Linked DNA regions of Hymenobacter swuensis DY53. The protein of the gene in region 2 binds, or shares a complex with, the protein of the main gene of each other region. Links are inferred from orthologs where the notes say so. Each region holds a gene or a part of one and is shown on either strand. Other genes may lie near its edges. The genes, in order: mnmE and mnmG.

Evidence for each region.
Region 1: the proteins of mnmG (region 2) and mnmE are in contact, whole or in part, in a solved structure (PDB 9HIP), measured with the Escherichia coli proteins. The link is inferred for Hymenobacter swuensis DY53 from one-to-one orthologs.

What each region holds. Positions count from the first base shown.
Region 1 is NZ_CP007145.1:2,348,366-2,359,323, forward strand. What follows is about bases 2,779-5,667. They hold mnmE (tRNA uridine-5-carboxymethylaminomethyl(34) synthesis GTPase MnmE), read right to left. Parts: upstream 4,975-5,667; coding sequence 3,583-4,974; downstream 2,779-3,582. Other genes in these bases: HSW_RS11355 (citrate synthase), read right to left, coding at 2,779-3,352; HSW_RS11365 (metal-dependent transcriptional regulator), read right to left, coding at 5,135-5,667. In the rest of the region: HSW_RS11335 (OmpA family protein), read left to right, coding at 1-318; HSW_RS11340 (hypothetical protein), read left to right, coding at 636-998; HSW_RS11345 (hypothetical protein), read left to right, coding at 1,050-1,421; HSW_RS11350 (hypothetical protein), read left to right, coding at 1,656-1,964; more of HSW_RS11355, read right to left, coding at 2,063-2,778; more of HSW_RS11365, read right to left, coding at 5,668-5,794; HSW_RS11370 (3-oxoacyl-ACP synthase III family protein), read right to left, coding at 5,908-6,921; HSW_RS11375 (glycosyltransferase), read right to left, coding at 7,021-8,205; HSW_RS11380 (2,3,4,5-tetrahydropyridine-2,6-dicarboxylate N-succinyltransferase), read left to right, coding at 8,345-9,169; HSW_RS11385 (hypothetical protein), read left to right, coding at 9,440-10,246; peptide-methionine (S)-S-oxide reductase MsrA, read right to left, coding at 10,336-10,866. UniProt on the Escherichia coli protein: Exhibits a very high intrinsic GTPase hydrolysis rate. Involved in the addition of a carboxymethylaminomethyl (cmnm) group at the wobble position (U34) of certain tRNAs, forming tRNA-cmnm(5)s(2)U34.
Region 2 is NZ_CP007145.1:4,803,023-4,814,067, forward strand. The notes cover bases 2,738-5,713. They hold mnmG (tRNA uridine-5-carboxymethylaminomethyl(34) synthesis enzyme MnmG), read left to right. Parts: upstream 2,738-3,279; coding sequence 3,280-5,148; downstream 5,149-5,713. Other genes in these bases: HSW_RS21835 (GNAT family N-acetyltransferase), read left to right, coding at 2,738-3,017; HSW_RS21845 (class I SAM-dependent methyltransferase), read left to right, coding at 5,422-5,713. In the rest of the region: HSW_RS21820 (DUF4175 family protein), read left to right, coding at 1-1,064; HSW_RS21825 (ATP-binding protein), read left to right, coding at 1,116-1,577; rRNA maturation RNase YbeY, read left to right, coding at 1,593-2,078; more of HSW_RS21835, read left to right, coding at 2,289-2,737; more of HSW_RS21845, read left to right, coding at 5,714-6,312; HSW_RS21850 (Ig-like domain-containing protein), read left to right, coding at 6,554-8,185; HSW_RS21855 (DUF4385 domain-containing protein), read left to right, coding at 9,279-9,770; HSW_RS21860 (hypothetical protein), read left to right, coding at 9,924-10,406; HSW_RS21865 (inorganic phosphate transporter), read right to left, coding at 10,621-11,045. UniProt on the Escherichia coli protein: NAD-binding protein involved in the addition of a carboxymethylaminomethyl (cmnm) group at the wobble position (U34) of certain tRNAs, forming tRNA-cmnm(5)s(2)U34.

The DNA.
Region 1 (10,958 bases), 2.5 Mb from region 2 along the record:
AACCTGTTCTTCGATTCCAAGGAGTTTGCCCTCAAGCCCAAGTCGCGCACTGAGCTGAATCGGCTGGTGGCATTCATGAAGCAATATCCTGATATTCAGGTCGAAATATCGGGGCATACCGACGACGTCGGATCCGATGATGATAACCAGGCGTTGTCGCAGAACCGGGCAAAGTCCGTGTATACCTACCTTATCAGCCAGGGGGTGAAGGCCCAGCGGTTACGCTTCAAGGGCTATGGCGAAACCAAACCCCTCAACCCCAACGACTCCGACGAACACCGCCAGCAGAACCGGCGCATTGAACTGCGGATTCTGTAGGTTTCTTGTTCATAATCAGAGAATTGAAAGTCCGGCTGCTAAGCAGCCGGACTTTTTTTGTTTGTATTTAGCCTTTGTCGTTGCACTCCTAAAAGACTGATAATGAGGAACGAAATAGGAGCTGGGAAAAGTATTTGATTAGAATAATTATAAAATTTATTTGTATTATTAAATTATAGTGTTCATATTTGGTCATGCCTACCTCCCCTACCGGGTTAGGGCAGTAGGTCTGAGTATGGTTTGTCAACCCATTCAGACCCCAAGCATTCCTTCGTAAACACATCATTTCCACACTTACACCTTTCACTCCTTATCTCATGAAAAAGACTACTCTTTTCGCTTGCCTGCTGCTGGGAGTACAGAGCATGGCATTGGCTGGTTCAGAAGGCGACGGCAATACCAGCATCCACGCCCGGGCCACTGCTCTCACGCGTTCCATTTCGGAGAAAGCCCGTCTGGATGAAGGACAGTACCTGCGCGTAAAGCAGCTCAACGTACGGATGCTGGCTGAAATAGAAGACTTGAAAACCCGCTTTGCCGCCGACCAAAGTATCCTGGATCAGCGTCTTGCCGATGCGCAGGGCCGCTACGAATCTGACCTCACTGCGCTGCTCCGGCCAGCCCAGTTGGCACTATTCCAGCAGAGCCGCGCCAGCATGACGGCCCTGGGGCAGCACTAGAATCCTTAGTCGTTGTTGGAATTTCCTCCCTTGTTCCTTTTTTCAGACCCTATGAAAAAGCTCACAGTACCCTTGTTGCTGGCTGTGTTAGCCTTCACATCGCACCGGCTGCTGGCGGCTCCCGGCCCCGGTAACCGCGACCTGCAGGCCCGCGCTACCGCCATGGCCCGTTCCCTGTCGCAGCAGGTGCGCCTGAATGAAGGCCAGTACGTGCAAGTACGCGCCCTGAACCTGCGGCTGCTGCAGGAAACACTTTCGGCTAAGGCCTTATTCGTACACGACGCGGAACTGCAAACCCGTGCCGTAGCCGATGCACAGCTGCAGTACGAGATGGAGCTGTCGTCTCTATTACAGCCAAACCAACTGGCCCTTTACCAACAGAATCGGGCCAGCATGACGGCACTAGGTGCAACGCCTTACTAGTAGCGGCCAGAAAGGCCTGTCTACTTCCGTAGGCAGGCTTTTTCAGGTCTATTACAAACTTGCTTAAATATATTTAAAGTAAATATTGGTTATGTTATAACAAACGAATATATTCATTCTATTGCTAGCGAACTACTTACTCTTTCTGGTTTCACTTTCCTCCAACTCACCACCGTTATGAAAAAAGTATTCTCCGTTCTCGCTTTTGTCGCTGTAGTAACTGTTAGCCAGTCTGTGCAAGCATCTCCCGCTGACGGTGGCAGCAAGGTATCAACCCGCGCCACCGAGATGACGCGCCGCATGGCCGAGCGTACCCGTTTGAGCGAAGGACAGTATGTGAAAGTCCGGACGCTGCACATACGCCTACTCACCGAAACGGCAGAGTTGCGCAAGCAATTCGCTGCCGATGCTGAGGCAACCGATAAAGCCCTGGCCGACGTGCAAATGCGCTACGAGTGGGACCTAGCTGCCATTCTGGGACCTAAGAAAATGGTAGCTTACGAAGAAATGAAAACGAACTTCACCGCCGCTAATATCCACTGATTTACTGCAGGTTACAGAATGTAACCTGCAGTAGCAGTAGAAACGAAAAAAGCCCGCTGAAGCGGGCTTTTTTGCTGTACTAAGGTAACGTGCAGAACTTACGAACGAGCCGTAATGCTCACGTAGTCGCGCTCAGTTTCGCCGGTATAGATCTGGCGCGGACGGCCGATAGGCTCCTTGTTCTCGCGCATCTCTTTCCACTGGGCAATCCAGCCGGGCAGGCGGCCCAAAGCAAACATCACCGTGAACATTTCGGTAGGGATACCGATGGCGCGGTAGATGATGCCGGAATAGAAGTCTACATTAGGGTACAGCTTCCGCTCGATGAAGTACTCATCGGTGAGGGCAGCCTGCTCCAGTTCCTGGGCAATCTTCAGCAGCGGGTCGTCAATGCCAAGAGCAGCTAGTACGTCGTCGGCCGCTTTCTTGATGATTTTGGCACGTGGGTCGAAGTTCTTGTATACGCGGTGACCGAAGCCCATCAGACGGAACGAATCGTTTTTGTCCTTGGCCTTGGCAATGAACTTGCTAGTGTCGCCGCCGTCTTTCTGAATAGCCTGTAGCATCTCCAGCACTTCTTGGTTGGCGCCGCCGTGCAGCGGACCCCAGAGGGCGTTGATACCAGCCGAAACAGAGCCGTAGAGCGAAGCATTGGCCGAACCCACGAGGCGCACGGTGGAGGTAGAGCAGTTCTGCTCGTGGTCGGCGTGCAGGATGAGCAGCTTGTTGAGGGCACTCACGATGCGCGGGTCGATTTCATACTTCTCCGTGGGGAAGCTGAACATCATGTACAAGAAGTTCGAGCAGTAGTCGAGGTCATTGCGCGGATAGTTCAGCGGGTGACCCATGTTGTTCTTGTACGTCCAGGCCGCAATAGTTGAAATCTTGGCCATGAGACGAATCACGTTCAGGTCGATTTCTTCCTTGCTCAGGTCGGGCGATACGCTCTCGGGATAGAAGGCCGTGAGCGAGCAGATGAGGCTGCTGAGGATGGCCATGGGGTGGGCTGCCGACGGGAAGCCGTCGAAAATCTTGCGCACGTCCTCGTGCACCAGCGTGTGCTTGGTAATCTGGTGGCTGAAGTTGTCGAGCTCAGCCTGGGTGGGCAGCTTGCCGTAAATCAGCAGGTAGGCTACTTCAATGAACGAAGACTGTTCGGCCAGCTGCTCAATCGGATAACCGCGGTAGCGCAGGATACCTTCTTCGCCGTCGAGGAACGTGATGGCGCTCTTGGTAGCACCCGTGTTCTTGTAGCCCGAATCGAGGGTTACGTAGCCCGTCTGGTCGCGCAGCTTGCCAATGTCAAAGGCTTTTTCGTGCTCGGTGCCTTCAATGACGGGGAGAGAGATGGATTTCCCGTCGAGGATCAGTTCAGCAGATTCTGCCATAAGGTTGGGTTGATGGGTGGGGTTATAAGGCGAAACTAAAGAATTGCCGGTGAGCCGGAAACCCCGTCTGTATTTGACGCCTATACTACAATCCGACCGCAGTGGTTGTTTGAGATGGGGAAAGCGCAAAGAAACGGCCCCCTGTTTGAAAATGCGGCATGCAGCGTAAGGTTTTTCCAGGCGAAGCAGCATTTTTTGTTCCGGCAACGTTGCCGATTCATGCCAGCAGCTTACTTCCCGATGCAGAACTGGGTGAAAATGCTGGTCAGCAGGTCGTCGTTGCTGATTTCACCGGTTATCTGGCCCAGGGCCGCCAGGGCGTGGCGCAGGTCAGCGGCCAGGAGCTCGGTGCCCGCGCCGGTGCTCAGGCCCATCAGTACGGCATCAAGGTGCTGATTGGCCTGCTCCAGGCTTTGGGCGTGGCGCAGATTGGTCACGATGGTACTGGAGCCCGTACGGTCAAGGCCATCGAGGCGGACACGGGCCAGCAACTCCTGCCGCAGCTCATCCAGCCCGTCGCCCCGGGACGCAGCAATAAGCACGGTGCCGGGACGCGTCAGGAAGGCTTCCTGGTCGGTATCCGGAGCGACGTCCAGCTTGTTGCCTACGGCCAGTACACCCACGCCCGCCGGTAGTTTCAGTGCCTCAATCTCCGCTTTAAGATCAGCGGGGGTAGTAGTCGTTATATCAAACAGATATACTACCAATGCTGCCTGCTGCACACGCTTTAAGGTGCGCTCCACGCCGATGGATTCTACCACGTCGGTTGTGTCGCGCAGGCCGGCCGTATCCACAAACCGGAACCGGATGCCTTCAATGCTGACTTCATCCTCAATCAGGTCGCGGGTAGTGCCGGCCACGTCCGAGACAATAGCGCGCTCCTCGTTGAGCAGAGCGTTGAGTAGGGTGCTTTTGCCGGCATTGGGGCGGCCAGCAATAACCGTAGTCACGCCGTTCTTGATAACGTTACCCAATTCAAAGGAACGGAGCAGGCGGCGCACCAACTGCTGTACTTCCTGCAGGAGCTGCACTAAGCCGGTGCGGTCGGCAAACTCCACGTCCTCTTCGCCAAAGTCCAGTTCCAATTCCAGCAGGGCCGCAAACTGTACCAGCCGGCCGCGCAGGTCCTTCAACTCCTGGGAAAAGCCCCCGCGCATCTGACGCATGGCTACCTGGTGCGAAAGGGCCGAGTCGGCGGCAATCAGATCGGCCACGGCTTCGGCCTGGGCCAAGTCGAAGGCTCCGTGCAGGAATGCACGCTTGGTGAACTCGCCGGCCTCCGCCAGGCGGGCGCCGTGGCGCAACAGCAGCGTCAGGACTTCCTGCACGATGTAATCGGAGCCGTGGGTGCTGATTTCCACTACGTCCTCACGGGTGTAGGAGTGTGGCCCCCGAAACAACGATACGACGACTTCATCCAGAATCCGCGCCCCGTCGCGGATGGTCCCTACATGTAGTGTGTGGCTGGGCTGGTCGCGCAGGCGCTTTCCGGCAAATACCACATCGGTCAGCAAAATAGCCTGCGGCCCTGACAGTCGAAGCAGGGCAATAGCGCCGGCCCCGGGCGGCGTTGACAGGGCAACAATGGTATCGGAAAGCGAGGGAGGTAAGCCTATGGCCATAACACAGCAGGATGAGTTCAGCCGCAAAGGTACGTGCCTGCTTGCCAGTGTTCATGCTGTTACTGATGCTCACCTGAAGGCAACCGGGATTCGTGCAGATAGCTTGGTGTACCGAGGCCGCGGAACAGTAATTCCTCACCGAGTACGGGGTGTACAGGGCTCAATCCGTGACCAGCAGGTTACGGCTTACTTCGGCTGAGACTAAGTATTTAACTTCGTTGTTGATTTTGATTTCTAGGGAATTATCGAATGTTATCTTATCTACTACTTCAATCTGTGTGCCGAGGTTGACGCCCACTTTATCGAGGTATTGCAGGAAGGGAGCCGAGGTATTCTTGACGGCTATAACCCGGCCGTGTTCACCGGGGCGCAGGTCGGAAAGCAGGCGGTGCTGGGGGCGGTGCAGCACGCCATCGGCCGTCGGAATCGGGTCGCCGTGGGGGTCAAGCTGCGGGAAGCCCAGAAACTCATCGAGGCGGCGCACCAGCAGGTCGGAGTCGATGTGCTCCATCTGTTCGGCGACGTCGTGTACTTCATCCCAGTTGAACCCCAGGTGCTGGACCAGAAAAACCTCCCACAGCCGGTGTTTCCGAATAGTAAGCAGGGCCAGCCGGCGGCCTTCCTGCGTGAGCGTCACGCCCCGGTAACGCGTGTAATGCAGCAGCTCTTTTTCCCCGAGGCGGCGCAGCATATCCGTCACCGAAGCGGGCCGCGTCCGTAGCTCCTCCGCCACGCTGTTGGTGCTGACTTCGGTGCCGGGTTGCGCTTCTGCCAGCTTGTAGATGGCTTTCAGGTAATTCTCCTCGGTGTAGCTGGGCATTCGGTTGCATTAAGAATTATGAATTAAGAAGTAAAAATCGAGGTGACCAACGCGGATGATAAAGTCCGGTCAGCCACCTCATTTTTACTTCTCAATTTTTAATTGACCAGAACCTACCAGCGGATCAGGGCGGAGGCCCAGGTGAACCCGGAGCCGAAGGCGGCCAGACACACCAGGTCGCCGCGCTTGATGCGGCCTTCCTGCACGGCTTCGCTCAGGGCAATGGGCACCGAGGCGGCTGTAGTGTTGCCGTAGCGCTGAATGTTGCTGAACACCTTGTCATCGGAGAGGCCCATTTTCTGCTGCACGAACTGCGTGATGCGCAGGTTGGCCTGGTGCGGGATGAGCATATCGATATCCTTTGACTCGTAACCATTGGCATCGAGGGCCTCCCGGATAACCTGCGGAAAGCGCACCACGGCGTGCTTGAACACGTTCTGGCCGTTCATGTACGGGTACATTTCCAGCTCGTTGGCCATTACGTACTCCAGGCGGTTGTTGCGGTTCGAGCCGGGTTCCCGCACAATAAGCTCCTCGGCGTGCTCGCCTTGGGAGTGGAGGTGGGTGCTCAGAATGCCATGGCCCTCGCGGGTGCTGGGGCGCAATACCACCGCGCCGGCTCCATCACCGAAAATAACTGACACGGCCCGGCCCCGGGTGCTGATGTCGAGGCCCGAGGAGTGAATTTCGGAGCCCACCACCAGCACGGTATCGTACATGCCGGTTTTGATGAACTGGTCGGCCATGCTCAGCGCGTACACGAAGCCGGAGCACTGGTTGCGCACATCAAAAGCCGGAATGGGGGCCGTGATACCCAACTCACGCTGCAGCAGCACACCGGAACCGGGGAAGAAGTAGTCGGGCGACAAGGTGGCAAACACAATCAGCTGCACGTCATCGGGCGTGAGGCCGGCCATTTCCAGGGCCTTGCGGGCCGCGTTGGCCCCCATGTTGGCCGTGGTGTCTTTTCCTTCCTCAAACCAGCGCCGCTCCCGAATGCCGGTACGTTCCTGGATCCACTCGTCGGTGGTGTCAATCAGTTGGGTCAGGTCGGCATTCGTGACCACGCGCTCAGGCACGTAGTGACCAACACCGGCAATTTCAGAGAGTCGGAGAGAGTTGTTCATCAGTAGGGGGGATTTGCGGAGCAGGGCAGTCGGAAATAAGCACGCCGAAGGTAGAAAAATTCGGCACCAGCTCCGTAAACGGCCCGCAAAGGTCGGTAGTTACCGGATAGAATCCATCAGCCAGTGCAATTTTTCAGCTTCCGACTGCCAGAAGACTCCGGCGGGTGGGCCGGCCGGGTAGTATACGCGGCTTTGCAGCAGTCGGGCCAGTTCTTCAGCGGGCGGATAAGCGGGCTGCTGGAAGTCGAACCCAAAACCGGCTTCCGCTTCCTCCGCCAAATCGGACCAGAGCGGATTGGGCGGCAGCACCAGCGGTAGCGCGTGGGCTAGGTACTCGAACAGCTTGGTAGGAAGGCAACGGGCCGTGCTGGGGTGCGGCCGGTAGGGCAGCAGCCCCAGGTGGCTCCGGCGGATTTCAGCCACTACCTGCGCGTGCGGCACCAGGGCCACCCCACCCACCAGCGTCACGGCCTCACTGGCGGCAGCCACTGCTGCCTCCAGGCGCGGCAGTAGCCCCGGTTGCTGGCAGCTGCCAATGATGGTCAGGTGAGCCAGCGGCCACACCTGCCGCATATGCTGCACAAACCGGATAGCCTCCCACACGCCATTCAGCTCCGAAATAGTACCCGTGTACACTATCCGCAACGGCTCGGTAACCGGCGGCAGCCGGCGCGGGAACGGGGTGGGGTGCTCGTCGTAGAGCTGGTATTTGTTTTCGATTAGCAGGGTGAGCCCACGGCGGTTTCCGGTCGGTGGCAGATTCGTTGCAGACAGTTGGGCAAAGGGCAGTTCTTCCGCATAGCTTCTTTCGGCCAGCAGCACGGCGGTGGCCCGGGCACTGGCCAGGGTTTCGAGGTGCCGCACTAAGCTGGCCAGCAGGTTACGGGCCCAGGCCGGGTACACAGCCTGCGTCCGGATGTTGAGGGCGTAATTTTCCCGTACATCGTACATAAACCGCCGTCCCGGCCCTAGCAGTTGCCACAGTACCGTGAGAGGGAGCAGTTCGGGCGCATGTACGAATACGACAGCGGGCCGGAGCTGCCGGAGCAACCGCCAGTAGCGGAACTGCGCCCACACGCGGCCCAGGCTCAGGCGGGAGCCGTGCAGCAGAGTATGCGTGTGCAGGTTGGCGGGCAGGCTGGGTGGAAGTGGGGCCAAGCGGCCTGCTACGTGTACCTGGGTGCCCGGCCTTCCGGCCAGCGTGCGTCCAAACTTGCCCAGCATCCGCGTGTCATCGAGGGGCTTAAGGACAGAGGCCAGCAAAATGGTGACGGGACGCGGCATATTGGGTGCGAAGATGGTACTTTTGGCCCGCTTGCGGTATGGGTTGGTTATGAGTTTTCAGTTATCATAACAAGCAACAACTCGTAACCAACACCCAATAACCGGCAACCAACAACTGGCAACACACAACCCCTTTAGCATGTCTGAACTGCAAAACCTGATTGAAGCCGCCTGGGCCGACCGGAGCCTGCTCCAGCAAGCCGCCACCACTGAGGCCATCCAGCACGTAATTGAAGAGCTCGATAAAGGCCGCCTGCGCGTGGCCCAGCCCGCCACTGACCGGGAAGGCGGCTGGCTGGTAAACGACTGGGTGAAGAAGGCGGTTATCCTGTACTTCCCCATTCGCCAGATGGAAACCATTGAGGTAGGACCGTTTGAATTCCGGGACAAAATGCGGCTCAAAACCAACTACGAGCAGCAGGGCGTGCGCGTGGTTCCCCCAGCCGTGGCCCGCTACGGTGCCTATCTGGCCCCCGGCGTTATTCTGATGCCGAGCTATGTTAACATCGGGGCCTGGGTAGGTGAGGGTACGATGGTGGACACCTGGGCTACTGTGGGCTCCTGCGCCCAGATTGGGGCGGGCGTGCACCTGAGCGGGGGTGTAGGCATTGGCGGCGTACTGGAGCCGGTGCAGGCTGCGCCGGTTATCATCGAAGACGGAGCCTTCGTGGGTTCGCGCAGCATTCTGGTGGAAGGCTGCTTCGTGGGCAAAGAAGCCGTCATCGGGGCAGGTGTGACCATCACGGGCAGCACCAAAATCATTGACGTGACGGGCCCCGAGCCAGTGGAGTACAAAGGCACGGTGCCGGCTCGCTCGGTGGTGATTCCGGGTTCCTACACCAAGCACTTCCCGGCCGGCGACTACCAGGTGCCCTGCGCGCTCATCATCGGGCAGCGCAAGCCCAGCACCGACCTCAAAACTTCACTCAACGACGCGTTGCGCGAGCACAACGTAGCCGTATAAAGCATGCATTCTGGATAGAGCCTCTGGTTTATATGAAGTAGGTGAGCCAGCTTCCAGGTAAGTAAACGTCCGGCTGACTGCCTACAGTCGGCCGGACGTTTTTTGTGGGAAAAGGCCGCCGGCATCGGTAGCCGAGCCGCGCAGCCAGGCCAACCGAATCCGTGAAATCCGAAAAATCCGTTCAAATCCGTGATTAACTGCTTAACATTGTAGAGCCGCGCCCGCCACCGGTTGGTCCTGGGCCGGACGTCTATTCTTTCTCTTTGCTTGATGAGTACCCTGAAACCAGTTGTATCGGCCGCTCAGGCCCGCGACGAAGTGCGCGACTACATAGCCCAGGAACTGGGCGTTGAACCCGATACCATCCAGACCCGCGTGGCCTTCAACCGGGAATTGCCTTGGGTGGATGCCCGCATGCACCACTGCTTCCTGGTGGAGTGGGCCGATGCTACCGGCCGCGACGGTGTGGCCCTAGCCGGCCCCTACACTCACAATTTCTTCGAGTTTACCCGGGCCGATGCCTATCAGCTGGGCGCCCAGAACGCGTGGCGGCAGCAGCTCATCAACCTGTACGCCGGCTGCGAGCTGGTGGTGCAGGCTCGCCTCACGCAGGCTTTTACCGATACGCCCGACCCCACGCGCTTGGCCATCATCAAGCAAACCCTGGAAGAGCGCACCAACTGGCGCATCGGCGTAAACGTGTCGTTGCGCGAGTTCCTGCGCTTTGGGGTAGATGAGTACTATATTTTCAACGGCAGCTGGGTCTGGAACCCGCACTACCGCTACTCGCACCTAAAAGGCTTTATCCCGTACGGGGAGAAAACCCTGATGGAACTGCCCAAAGGGGACTTTCTACCGGTCAAGAACTTCTCGCCCTTCGAGGCCATTCCGCCGCTGGGTGAAGATGGCGCGTATCCGGGTGAGTTGGTAAGTTTCATCATCGTGAAGAACAACCAGATCCTCGAAACCCGGGCCCTCGACCTCTACGCCCGTACCCTGATGAACCAGGTGGCACTGTTCTATGCCCTCGGCCGGGAGCATGGCCCCTTCAAGATTGATCTGCCGGAACAGGGATAAGAAGAAGTAAAAAGATAAAAAATCAACGCGCGGACGTAGCCCCTGAAATCGGCTTGCGTCCGCGCGTTGACTTTTATCTGCCTCCCAGGCTACACTTTCAGCTTGTCACCAAATACAGCTTTCACCTTATCTACTTTGCTTTTTACCACAAACTGGCAGTAGGGCTGAGAACCGTTGAGGTTGTAGTAATTCTGATGGTATGCTTCAGCGGGGTAAAACGCGGCCAGGGGCAAAATTTCGGTGGTAATAGGGCCGCTGAAGGCGTTGGCCTCAGTGAGCTTCTGCTTATAGGCTTCGGCTGTGTGCTGCTGCTCCGCGTTGTGGGCGTAAATGCCTGAGCGGTACTGGGTGCCGGCATCGTTGCCTTGTCGGTTGAGGGTAGTAGGGTCGTGGGTTTTCCAGAATACCTCCAGCAGCTCCTCGTAGCTGATAACGGCCGGGTCATAGGTAATCTGAATAACCTCGTTGTGGCCCGTCAGACCGCTGCACACCTCCTTATACGTGGGGTTGGCGATGCGCCCGCCGGTATAGCCCGATACTACTTTTTCTACGCCTTTCAGATTCTGAAATACGGCTTCGGTGCACCAGAAGCAGCCGCCGCCAAATGTTGCTTGTTCCATTAAAATACGAGTCAGATGTCAGAGTCAAAAACTGAATCTATATAAGCGTATTTAGGGCCCGAAGGTTTCATCAGAATCCAACGGCAAACGCC
Region 2 (11,045 bases):
AGAAAATGCAGCAGATGGCTCAGAAGATGCAGCAGCAGATGGACCAGGAAGAATCCGACGAGCAGCAGCAGAACATCGACGACCTGCGCGACATCCTGGAAAACCTGCTCAAGCTCAGCTTCGACCAGGAAAACCTGATGAAGCAGTTCCGCCAGGTGGACCAGTCGGACCCGCGCTTCGTGCAGCTGGGCCAGACCCAGCGCAAGCTCAAGGACGACGCCCGCGTGGTGCAGGATTCGCTGTATGCCCTGGCCAAACGCGTGTTCCAGATCAAGAGCTTCGTGACCCGCGAGGTGGGCGAGATGAACGGCCGCATGGACGAGAGCCTCGACCAGATCCGGCAGCGCAACGTGGGCCGCGCCACCAGCTCCCAGCAACTGGCCATGACCAGCATGAACAACCTGGCCCTGATGCTCAACGATGCCCTCCAGCAGATGCAGCAGCAGCAGCGCGAAAGTCAGAGCCAGCAGCAGATGCAGGGCGGCGGCAAGCCGGGCCGTAAGAAGAAAAAAGGCAGCAGCGCCGGCGAGGGCCAGATGGGCCGCATGCAGCAGCAGCTCAACCAGCAGATTCAACAGCTCCAGCAGAGCGGCAAAACCGGTCGTGCCCTCTCCGAGGAGTTGGCCAAGCTGGCCGGCCAGCAGCAGATGCTGCGCCAAGCCATGCAGGATCTGGAGCGCATGCAGCAGAAAGGCGGCGGTAAACCCGGTTCTAACAAAGATGGCCAGGGGCAAAACGGCGCCGGCGGCCTCGGCGACGTGAAAAAAATGATGGAACAAACCGAAACCGACCTCGTAAACAAGCGGCTGACGGAGCAAACCATTATGCGCCAGCGCCAAATCCTGACCCGTTTGCTGGAAGCCGAGAAATCGGCCCGGGAGCGGGACCAGGACGACAAGCGGGAAGCGCAGACGGCGCAGAACCGTCCGCCGGTATTTCCGCCGGCTTTTCAGCAGTACAAACGCCAGCAAAACCGCCAGACAGAGTTGCTGCGGACGGTACCGCCTACGCTCACCCCGTACTATCAGCGCGAGGTGAGTGAATATTTTCAAAAAATGAAATAGCGTTCTGCTAATTTTACCCTCTTACCCGCTGCCCCTCTCTTTTCCTCTTTTATGAAGCAGGTCAAAATTCAGATTCCTTCCCTGGTTGAAAATATCCGCGTTGTAGAAAGCTTTATCGACAACTCGAAGGATACGTTTCACATCGACGACGATATTTACGGCAACATTATGGTGGCCGTCACGGAAGCCGTAAACAACGCCATCCGCCACGGCAATAAGTTCGATAAGGACAAGAACGTGTTCCTGTCCTTGTTTGTGGAGCCAGACCGGGTGAAGTTTGAGATTGAGGATGAAGGCACGGGTTTCGACTACACCAATCTCTCGGACCCCACGGCCCCCGAAAACTTGGAGAACCCTGGTGGCCGCGGCATCTTCCTGATCCGCCACCTAGCCGATGAAGTGGAGTTCCAGAAGGATGGCCGCCATGTGCAGCTGACCTTCATGCTGCCCACGCCCGCCACGGAAGCTGAACAGACTTCGACTATCAACGGGGCCGAAACGACGGCTCACTAAACATTTTCTGTTGCCATGAGCGACCTGCCTACTGAGCACGATGAGTTAGAGGACGCAGATGATTTCGGCGGCGAAAGCCACGGCATCGAGTTCATGGTGGAGGATGTGGAATTTGAGCTGGCTGATGCCCAGGACCTAACGTCCTGGATTGAGCGCGTGGCTGAAGTACACGAGCACGAAATCGTGCAGCTCACCTATATCTTCTGCTCCGATGAGTACCTGCACAAGGTGAATGTGGAGTACCTTGACCATGACACCTACACCGACGTCATCACCTTCGACAACGCCGACGACGCCGACATCATTGAGGGCGACATCTTTATTTCGGTGGATCGAGTACGTGAAAATGCCCTCACCCACGGCGTTACGTTCCGCGACGAGTTGCACCGCGTTATGATTCACGGCGTACTGCATCTGCTCGGCTACGCCGATAAAGACCTGCTCAGCCAGACCGCCATGCGCAAAAAGGAAGACGACTGCCTGTTATTGCGCACATTTTAGAGTGTGTTGCTTTACTAGATCAAAACGCCCGCCATCTGGTGGGCGTTTTTTGTTGACTGGTTGATGAATGAAAGAACGTCATGCAGAGCGGAGTATCCCTACCTCTGGCTAATCATATAGCATTGCAACGAAGCGGTAGAGATGCTTCGGCTTCGCTCAGCATGACGTTCTTTTGTATTCTGCCTATCCCGAATGCTCTGACTACTCTGTATGTCCGCTACTCCGCATCCTATCCGCATTATTCCCGGTCCGGCGCTGGACTACTACCTTGGCCAGGGCTATTACCGCATGCACCAGGACCTGTTTACCTGCCGGTTCTTACCCATCGAAAACCAGCTGTATACAGTGCATTGGTTGCGGCTGGAACTGGCCCGCGTGCACTACGGTCCCGAGCAACGCCGCCTGCTACGCCTAGCCGAGCGGTTTACGGTGGTACGGCGGCCGTTCCGGCTCACGGCCGAGTTGGAGGAACTTTACGCCGCCTACCGCCAGTCCATCACCTTCGATGCGCCGCCCACGGTGGAGGCCTTTTTGCTGGCCGGCTCCACCCATAACGTGTTCAGCACCGAGGTGTTGGAAATCCGGGACGGGGTGCGGCTGGTGGCGGCCGGCATCTTTGATGTGGGAGCCCGCACGCTGGCCGGCATTATGAATTTCTACCACCCCGAGTACCGCAAATTCAGCCTCGGCAAGGTGCTGATGCTGCTGAAACTGGAGCACGCCTGCGCTCTGGGACACTACTATTACTACCCCGGCTACGTAGTCCACAACTACCCCAAGTTCGACTACAAACTGTTCCCCTGCCCGGCCGCCACGGAGGTATTTGACTGCCTGACCGCACAGTGGCTGCCGTTTTCTTGGCCTGAAGTCAACCGCCAAGCCGCCGAGTTGCTGGCCGACTGGAACGAGGACGACTTCGCGCCCGACGATGAAGCATAAGCCCCGGGCCGCGCAATAACGCGCCGTACTGCGTATCTTTGCGCACGTTTTGAGCGTGTTGCGTGGGGCGTTCGGCTACGGTTTTCCTGACAAAGCGCCTGCCACCTGCGGGCGTTTTCTGCTTAACCGTAGCGCGAACTTTCCCCTTGGTGCAAGCTGTTTCCTGCAAACGGTCTGCGCAACGCAGCGTCGGTCAGCCGAATTGGTTGGCTACCAGCAACACGCCGCTCAAACTGCCCAGTTGGCTTAAATCTGCGAATTCATGTTTCAGCAAGAAGAATACGATGTCATTGTAGTAGGAGCCGGGCATGCCGGCTGCGAGGCCGCCGCCGCGGCTGCCAACATGGGCTCCAAAGTCCTGCTGGTGACGATGAACATGAACACCATCGCGCAGATGTCGTGCAACCCGGCCATGGGCGGGGTGGCCAAGGGCCAGATTGTGCGCGAGGTGGACGCGCTGGGCGGCCAGTCGGGCCTCATCACCGACAAAACCATGATTCAGTTCCGGATGCTGAACCGCTCCAAAGGCCCCGCCATGTGGAGCCCCCGGGCGCAGAGTGACCGGATGCGGTTTGCTGAGGAGTGGCGCATGACGCTGGAGCAAACCCCCAACGTGGATTTCTGGCAGGAAGCCGTCATGGGCCTCGTGGTGGAAGAGGGCGCGTGTGTGGGCGTGAAAACCCAGCTCGGCATCGAGTTCCGGGGCAAGTCGGTGGTACTCACCAACGGCACGTTCCTCAACGGCCTCATCCACATCGGGGAGAAGCAGTTTGGCGGTGGCCGGGCGGCCGAGAAAGGGAGTACCGGCATCACGGAGCAGCTGATTGAGCTGGGCTTTGAGGCCGGCCGCATGAAAACCGGCACCCCGCCCCGCGTGGACGGCCGCTCGCTCGACTACAGCAAAATGGAGGAGCAGGCCGGCGACGCCGAGCCCAGCAAATTCAGCTACCTCGACACGCCCGCCCTGCGCAACCAGCGCCCGTGCTACATCACCTACACCAACCCAGAGGTGCACGAAATCCTGAAGGAGGGCTTCGAGAAGTCGCCGATGTTCCAGGGCCGCATCAAGGGCCTGGGGCCGCGCTACTGCCCGTCGGTGGAGGACAAAATCAACCGCTTCGCCGACAAGGACCGCCACCAGATTTTTGTAGAACCGGAAGGTTGGTCCACGGTGGAAGTGTACGTGAACGGCTTTAGCTCTTCGTTGCCCGAGGACGTGCAGTACCGCGCCCTGCGCAAAATTGCCGGCTTCGAGAATGCCAAGATGTTCCGGCCCGGCTACGCCATTGAGTACGACTTCTTCCCGCCGACCCAGCTCCAGCTCACCCTGGAAACCAAGCTGATCCAGAACCTCTACTTCGCGGGCCAGATCAACGGCACCACGGGCTACGAGGAGGCCGCCTGCCAGGGCCTGATGGCCGGCATCAACGCCCACAACAAGGTGCACGGCAAAGCGCCCTTCGTGCTCAAGCGCAGCGAGGCCTACATTGGCGTGCTCATCGACGACCTTGTGAACAAGGGCACCGACGAGCCCTACCGCATGTTCACGAGCCGCGCCGAGCACCGCCTGCTGCTGCGCCAGGACAACGCCGACCTGCGCCTCACGCCCCTGGGCTACGAGCTGGGGCTGGCTTCGGAGGAGCGCATGCAGCTGGTGCGCGAAAAGGAGCAGCAGACCAAGGAAGTTGCCAAGCTGCTGAAGAACTTCGGCATCGAGGCTGCGGACATCAACCCCTGGCTCACGGAAATCGGGTCGGCCGTTATCAGCGAGAAAACCCGCGCCGTGAACCTACTGCGCCGTCCCGGCATCGACCTGCCGGCCCTAGCCCGTGTGCTGCCCGAACTCACCCTGGCCCTGGCCCCGTACCGCCCCGACGCGCTGGAGCAGGCCGAAATTCTGGTGAAGTACGAGGCTTACCTGGAGAAGGAGCACCAACAGGCCGCCCGCGTGCAGGAGCTGGAAAACTTCGTGATTCAGGGCCGCCTCGATTACACCGCCATGCCCGCCCTCTCGCACGAAGCCCGCGAGAAGCTGCTCAAGATTCAGCCCGAAACCCTGGGCCAGGCCAGCCGCATCAGCGGCGTGAGCCCCGCCGACGTGTCAGTGTTGATGGTGTATTTGGGGCGTTAAGAACGGCGTCATCCTGAGCAACCCGAACGTCATTCCGAGTGCAGCGAGGAATCTCGCGTGCTGATGTTGGGTTACCATTGCAACATCAGCACGCGAGATTCCTCGCTGCACTCGGAATGACGTTCTTACTAATGACGTTCTTGTTATCAAAGCCGGCCGCCGTTTCTTTCCGAAACGGCGGCCGGTTTGGTTTTGTACCTTCGCCTTGCGGCTGGCTTCTCTGCGCAGGCCGGTTGTCGCAATCAGCGAAATCAACATAATCAGCGAGCATCTGTGATTTACGAGCGTTTGGAGAAGTGCCCGGTTTGCGGCAAAACGGAGTTTCGCAACAAGCTGGTGGTGGAGGATAAGTCAGTCAGCAAGGAGAGTTTCGCCATTCAGCAGTGCGAAGCGTGCACGTTCCGGTTCACCAACCCGCGGCCCGACGCCGCCCACATCGGCCGTTACTACGAGTCGGACGAGTACGTGTCGCACAACAGCGGGGCAGGAGGGGTCATCAACCAGGCTTACAAAGTGGCCCGCTACTTTACCATGCGCCGCAAGGTGGCCCTGGTAAATCAGCGCGCCAGCAAGGGCCGTCTGCTCGACTACGGCTGCGGCACGGGCCATTTCCTGGCCGCCGCCAAGGCCGACGGCTGGCAGGTAGCCGGCTGGGAGCCCAACGCCCGCGCCCGGGAGGAAGCCACCGAGCGGGTGGGCCAGCCCATCGGCACCGAGAGCCTGGTGCAGTTTCAGCCCGCCAGCTTTGATGCTATTACGCTCTGGCACGTGCTGGAACACGTTCATAGCCTGAACGAAACCCTCGCGCAGCTCATCAGCTTGTTGAAGCCCGACGGTACACTCGTCATTGCCGTGCCCAACGTGGACAGCCTCGACGCCCAGCACTACCGCCAGGACTGGGCCGCCTACGACGTACCGCGCCACCTTTATCATTTCAGCCCCAAAACCATGACCCACCTGCTCAAAAAGCACAAAATGCAGGTGGTGGAAGTGCTGCCCATGCCGCTGGATGCCTATTACGTGAGCATGCTCAGCGAAAAGCACCGCGCCGAGCGGGGCGGCGGGATGCTCACCGTGCTCAAAGCCGGCTACAAATCGAACCAGTACGCCGCCCAGCACGAAGGCCAGTACAGCAGTCTGATTTACGTGGTGCGCAAACGCTAAACGGTAGGGTAGGGGAGAGGCTATCCGGCTGACACAAAACGTCTTGTTATTCCGAGCGGAGCGAGGAATCTGGGTTACGCCATTAGGCATCCGGGATTCCTCGCTTCGTTTGGCAGGTTAAGTAGCGGCCGGGCCTGACAGTTTTAGGCCGGAGCCGCGTTACAGCGTGTACCTTCGAAGCTCGGAAACGCCGGCCCGGTCGTTGCCGAACCTCGTCACCCTTTCCAACCTGCTTCCCGCGATGCTCCGACCTGCCTGCGCCCGCGCTTCCTTATTTTTAGTAGTAGCCGCAGCGGCGGGACTGAGCGGCTGCGCGGCCATCAGCTCGCCCGAGGGCGGCATTCGGGACACGATTCCGCCCAAGCTGGTGCGCACGGTACCGGCCAACGGCACCCGCAACTACCAGGGACAGTCGGTGCGGCTGGAATTCTCGGAGCAGGTGCAGCTGAAGGAGCTGGCCAAGAACCTCATCGTAGCCCCGTTGCTTTCTGACGACAACCCTTATAAGGTGCGCGAAGACCGCACCTCCATCACCCTCACCTTCGACAAGGCGCTGGCCCCGAATACCACCTATTCCTTTAACTTCGGCACCGCCATCAGCGACATTACGGAGAGCAATCCGGCTGCCAAGGCCGTGGTCAGCTTCAGCACTGGCCCCGAGCTGGACTCGGCCTCGGTGCGGGGCACGGTGGTGGATGTGCTGAGCCAACAGCCGGTAGAAAATGTGGCCGTGGTGCTGTATCCTGAAGCCGACACGGCCAACGTACGTCGGGGCCGCCCCACCTACCTGGCCCGCACCGACAAGGCTGGCCAGTTCGAGCTGAATTACCTGAAGGCCGGCCAGTACCAGGCGTACGCCTTGGCCGATAAAAACCAGAACAACCGCTACGAAGAGCCCGAGCGCATCGGCTACCTGCCCGGCCTGCTCACCGTGGGCGGCCCCGCTTCCGACAGCCTGCGCTTCGTGCTCACCCGCCCCGACACGCGCCGCCCGCTGGTAACTACTCAGAAACCCGAGCCTACGAGCTACCGCGTGAGCTACACCGAAGGCATAGTGCAAACTACTCTGGCCCCGCTGGGCGCGGCAGCTACGCCTCTTCTGAACGAGGCCGTACAGCTGGCGGAGCGAGGCCGCACCGCCGTCCTCTACCGCATCCCTGAGCTGTCCGAAGGCCGCTACCTGCTCACGGCCACCGACAGTGCCGGCAACGTAGGGCGCGACACGATTAACGTGCGCTTCCAGGGGAACGCGCCGGCTAAGCGTGGGGCAGCTTATACAGTGGAAGGCAACCCGCGCGAGGTGTACCGCCAAGGCCAGGTGAAGTTCGTGTTCAACGAGCCGGTGCGCATAGCTCCTGACAGGCCCATTGGTACACTGACGGAAGACTCCCTGAAGCGGCGGCCTTTGCGGCTGCCACAGGATGGCACCCTCAGCCTCGGCCGCACCGAGCTGGCCCTGAACCTGAACACCAACGCCCGCAAAATCGTCACGTTTCAGCTCGACAGCACGGCCATCCGTAGTATTACGGGGCAGTCGTTGGGGCTGAAGCCGCTCCGGCTGCGCGTGGTGGAGCAAACCAGTACCGGCACGCTCAGCGGCCCCGTCCAGACCACCGCCAAGCGGTATTGGGTGCAGCTGCTGGAAGCCAACGGGCAGATCCAGACCACCCTCGATTCGCCCAAAGGCACCTACCGTTTCGATAACCTGCAGCCTGGCACCTACCGCCTGCGCATACTCATCGACCAGAACGGGGACGGCCGCTGGCAGGGCGGTGACCCACAACTGCGCCAGCTGCCCGAGCCGGTAGTGCTATTTCCCAAAACCATTCAGGTGCGCTCCAACTTCGATAACGTGGAATCCTTAAGCTTCTAGCATTTCGTTTTCCGCTTTTCCCGCCCGATTCCGCTCTGCCGGAATCGGGCTTTTTTGTAGTGGCCGGTGGCGCGGTTACCGGATGATTCGGGTAAGCTGCCGGTCCTGTGCGGCTCCTGGCCGGCAGTTCCGGCAGCCCCTCTTAAAAGTGCAAATAGCTACTCTATAGATTTGTCTTTCCAAAGATATCCACACCCCAAAAGTGCGCCTATGATTCAGCAGGTCGGTTTCTAGTTTTCCCGAAACTACTATCCACATAAGTTATCCACCCTAATCGGCGTAAGCGGCGTAACCTGTGGATAATAGTGGGGAAACCTGGGGATAACCCGTGGAGAACTTGCGGACAAGTTTTTTTGCATCTGAGCCGGCTAGCACACCCTCTTGGTCATGTACAAAACCTGTGGATAGCCGTGGATAACTATCCCCCGAAAATCCCACAATCCACACACCTGTGTGGATGTGGATTGTGGATTTCTGGATAACTACTGTGGATTGTGAAAAACCTATTTAAGTAACTGATAACATGTTATTTACTATCCACATACCCTGTTGATAGACGGTGTATAACTCTGCTTTTGTACACATGTTATCCCCGCCGTGGATAACCATTAATTCTTATCCACTTATGAACACCCCTAACGACAGAGATAAAAAGAGATTTTTAAATAAAAGATTTTTTAAAAGTTATTAACCTGTGGAAAAGCCAGCCGGGTTTCCGGTCAGCCAGTTCAGGAAGAAAAGCCGGGTTTAGCCTGAGTAGGCTGTTAGGGCCAGCCGCAGGTTGTGCGGGAAGCACGGTTGACTAAACCAGCAGCTCCGGGAACAGCATCCGGCATCTAGCAGCTTCTGTCTGCGTACTCGGCAGCGAATGGGTTTTCCGCAGTTCTCATGTAGACAACCAGTGTGGGTAATCCGGTCCAACATGCTAGATGCGGCTGCCAGCGCCAATCGTGTTGATAAGATATTGGTTATCAACATATACAGGATATTTATCCACCATGCAGCGGGTATTGAGTAAAGTGGAAGGCAGCCATAGGCTGGCAACCGGCGTATAGGGAGATGCGCCTGTTCTGCCCTTTCCGGTTTCCCACCTATGCCTTTCAATTATCAACAGGATTTCCACACCGTTAATTTCCGCCAGCACCCGGAACATTACCGCGTGGGCAAAGGCGAGCAGGGCGTGCTACTGGTGCAGCCTTATAAAGGCGAGATTCTGCCCCACTGGCGCTTCCGCACTCCTTCGGTGGCCCGGGAGTCTTCAGAGCAGATCTACGCGCTGTTTGAGGCCTACTTGAAGGCTAATGACTTTGTGGGCGCCGACATGGCCCGCAAGTTTCTGCAGATGGGCTTTACGCGGGCAAGGCGTTATGCCAACCACAGAGGTGGCAAGAAGTACGACGGCCCCGTACCCGATGACAAGAAAGGGCAGAGTGGCAGCCACGGTCGCGCCGAGTTGCCCCGCTCTCCCGAAGACCCGGAAAAGGCCGAAGCCGCCGCCATTTTTAAACGCAAGTGGGACGAGGCCAAGCAACACCCCGACTATCTCCGTCAGCGCGCCGAATTTGAAGCGCGCTACGGCAAATAAGAGCTGAAATGTAAAGCATAAGGTATGAATTGAGCTGTTTAAGGCGTTTTACTCTCGTCTTTACTGCATAGTTCAAACCTCATCTCTCATAACTCAGCTTCCGAAAACCTACCTTTACGCCTACTCAACTCCTACCTTTTTCCCGAACTGGCTATGACGACTCCAGCCCAACCCTCCAGCACCGAAGAAAACGAAATCAGCCTCGGCACCGGCATGGGCCCGCTCAAGTTTGGCGCTTCCATGGATGAGGTGCGCGCCCTGATGGGTGAGCCCGAAGAAATTGAAGAGTCGGAAGACGACGACGAGTTTGAGCACCAAGCTTGGAACTACCTCGAAGAAGGCTACTCCCTGTATTTTGACCGGGAAGACGACTACCGCCTGAGCTGCATCGAGACGGACCACCCCGGCATGCGCCTCTACGGCGAGGCCATCCATGGCAAAAGCCCCGAGGAAATCCAGGAGCTCATGAAGCGCCACGGCCACGAACACAGCGAAATCGAGAAAATGGACACCGGCGAGATGCGCATCTCCTACGAAAAGGAAATGATTGACCTCTATTTCGACGACGAGGAGCTGCAGTTTGTCAACTTCGGTGTGTTCATAAACGACGACCTAGACGTGCAATGGCCTGCCTAGATCTTAGTTATCCACAAATTAGCTTGTTTTTAGTGTTGATAAGTGGATAAGATGCTAAGTATCGGGAGTTTTCAACAGTTTTTCCCAACGCGGGAGGTTTTGCTAGTAGTACTAGCACGCTGCTGATAATCAGGTAAAAAACAAAAAAGCCGCCCCGGTAACGGAGCGGCTTTTTTGTGTGATTTCAAGAGCAGGTTGCGCTGCCCTATGGTGCTTAGCTCGGAATGATGGCCCGGAATAGCAGGAACAATCCGCCGGCCAGCGTCATCGTCACGGGTAGGGTGAGTACCCAGGCCAGGGCAATGTTGCGGATCATCTGGGGGTTCAGGTTCTTGATGCCGCGGTTGGCCACCATGCTGCCGGCAATGGCCGACGACAGGACGTGGGTGGTAGAAACAGGCAGGCCGAACTGGGTGTTCACTCCAATCATGGCGGCGGCTACCAGTTCCGACGACGCACCCTGCGCGTACGTCAGGTGCTCCTTCCCGATTCGCTCCCCGATGGTTTTCACGATGCGCTTCCAGCCCACCATCGTACCAATACCCAAGGACAGGGCCACCATGAAGGAAACCTCCCAGGGCGCGTAGTCCGTGAAAGTGCGCATCTGCTTGATGCTGTCCTCGAAGGTGGTGCGGTCGG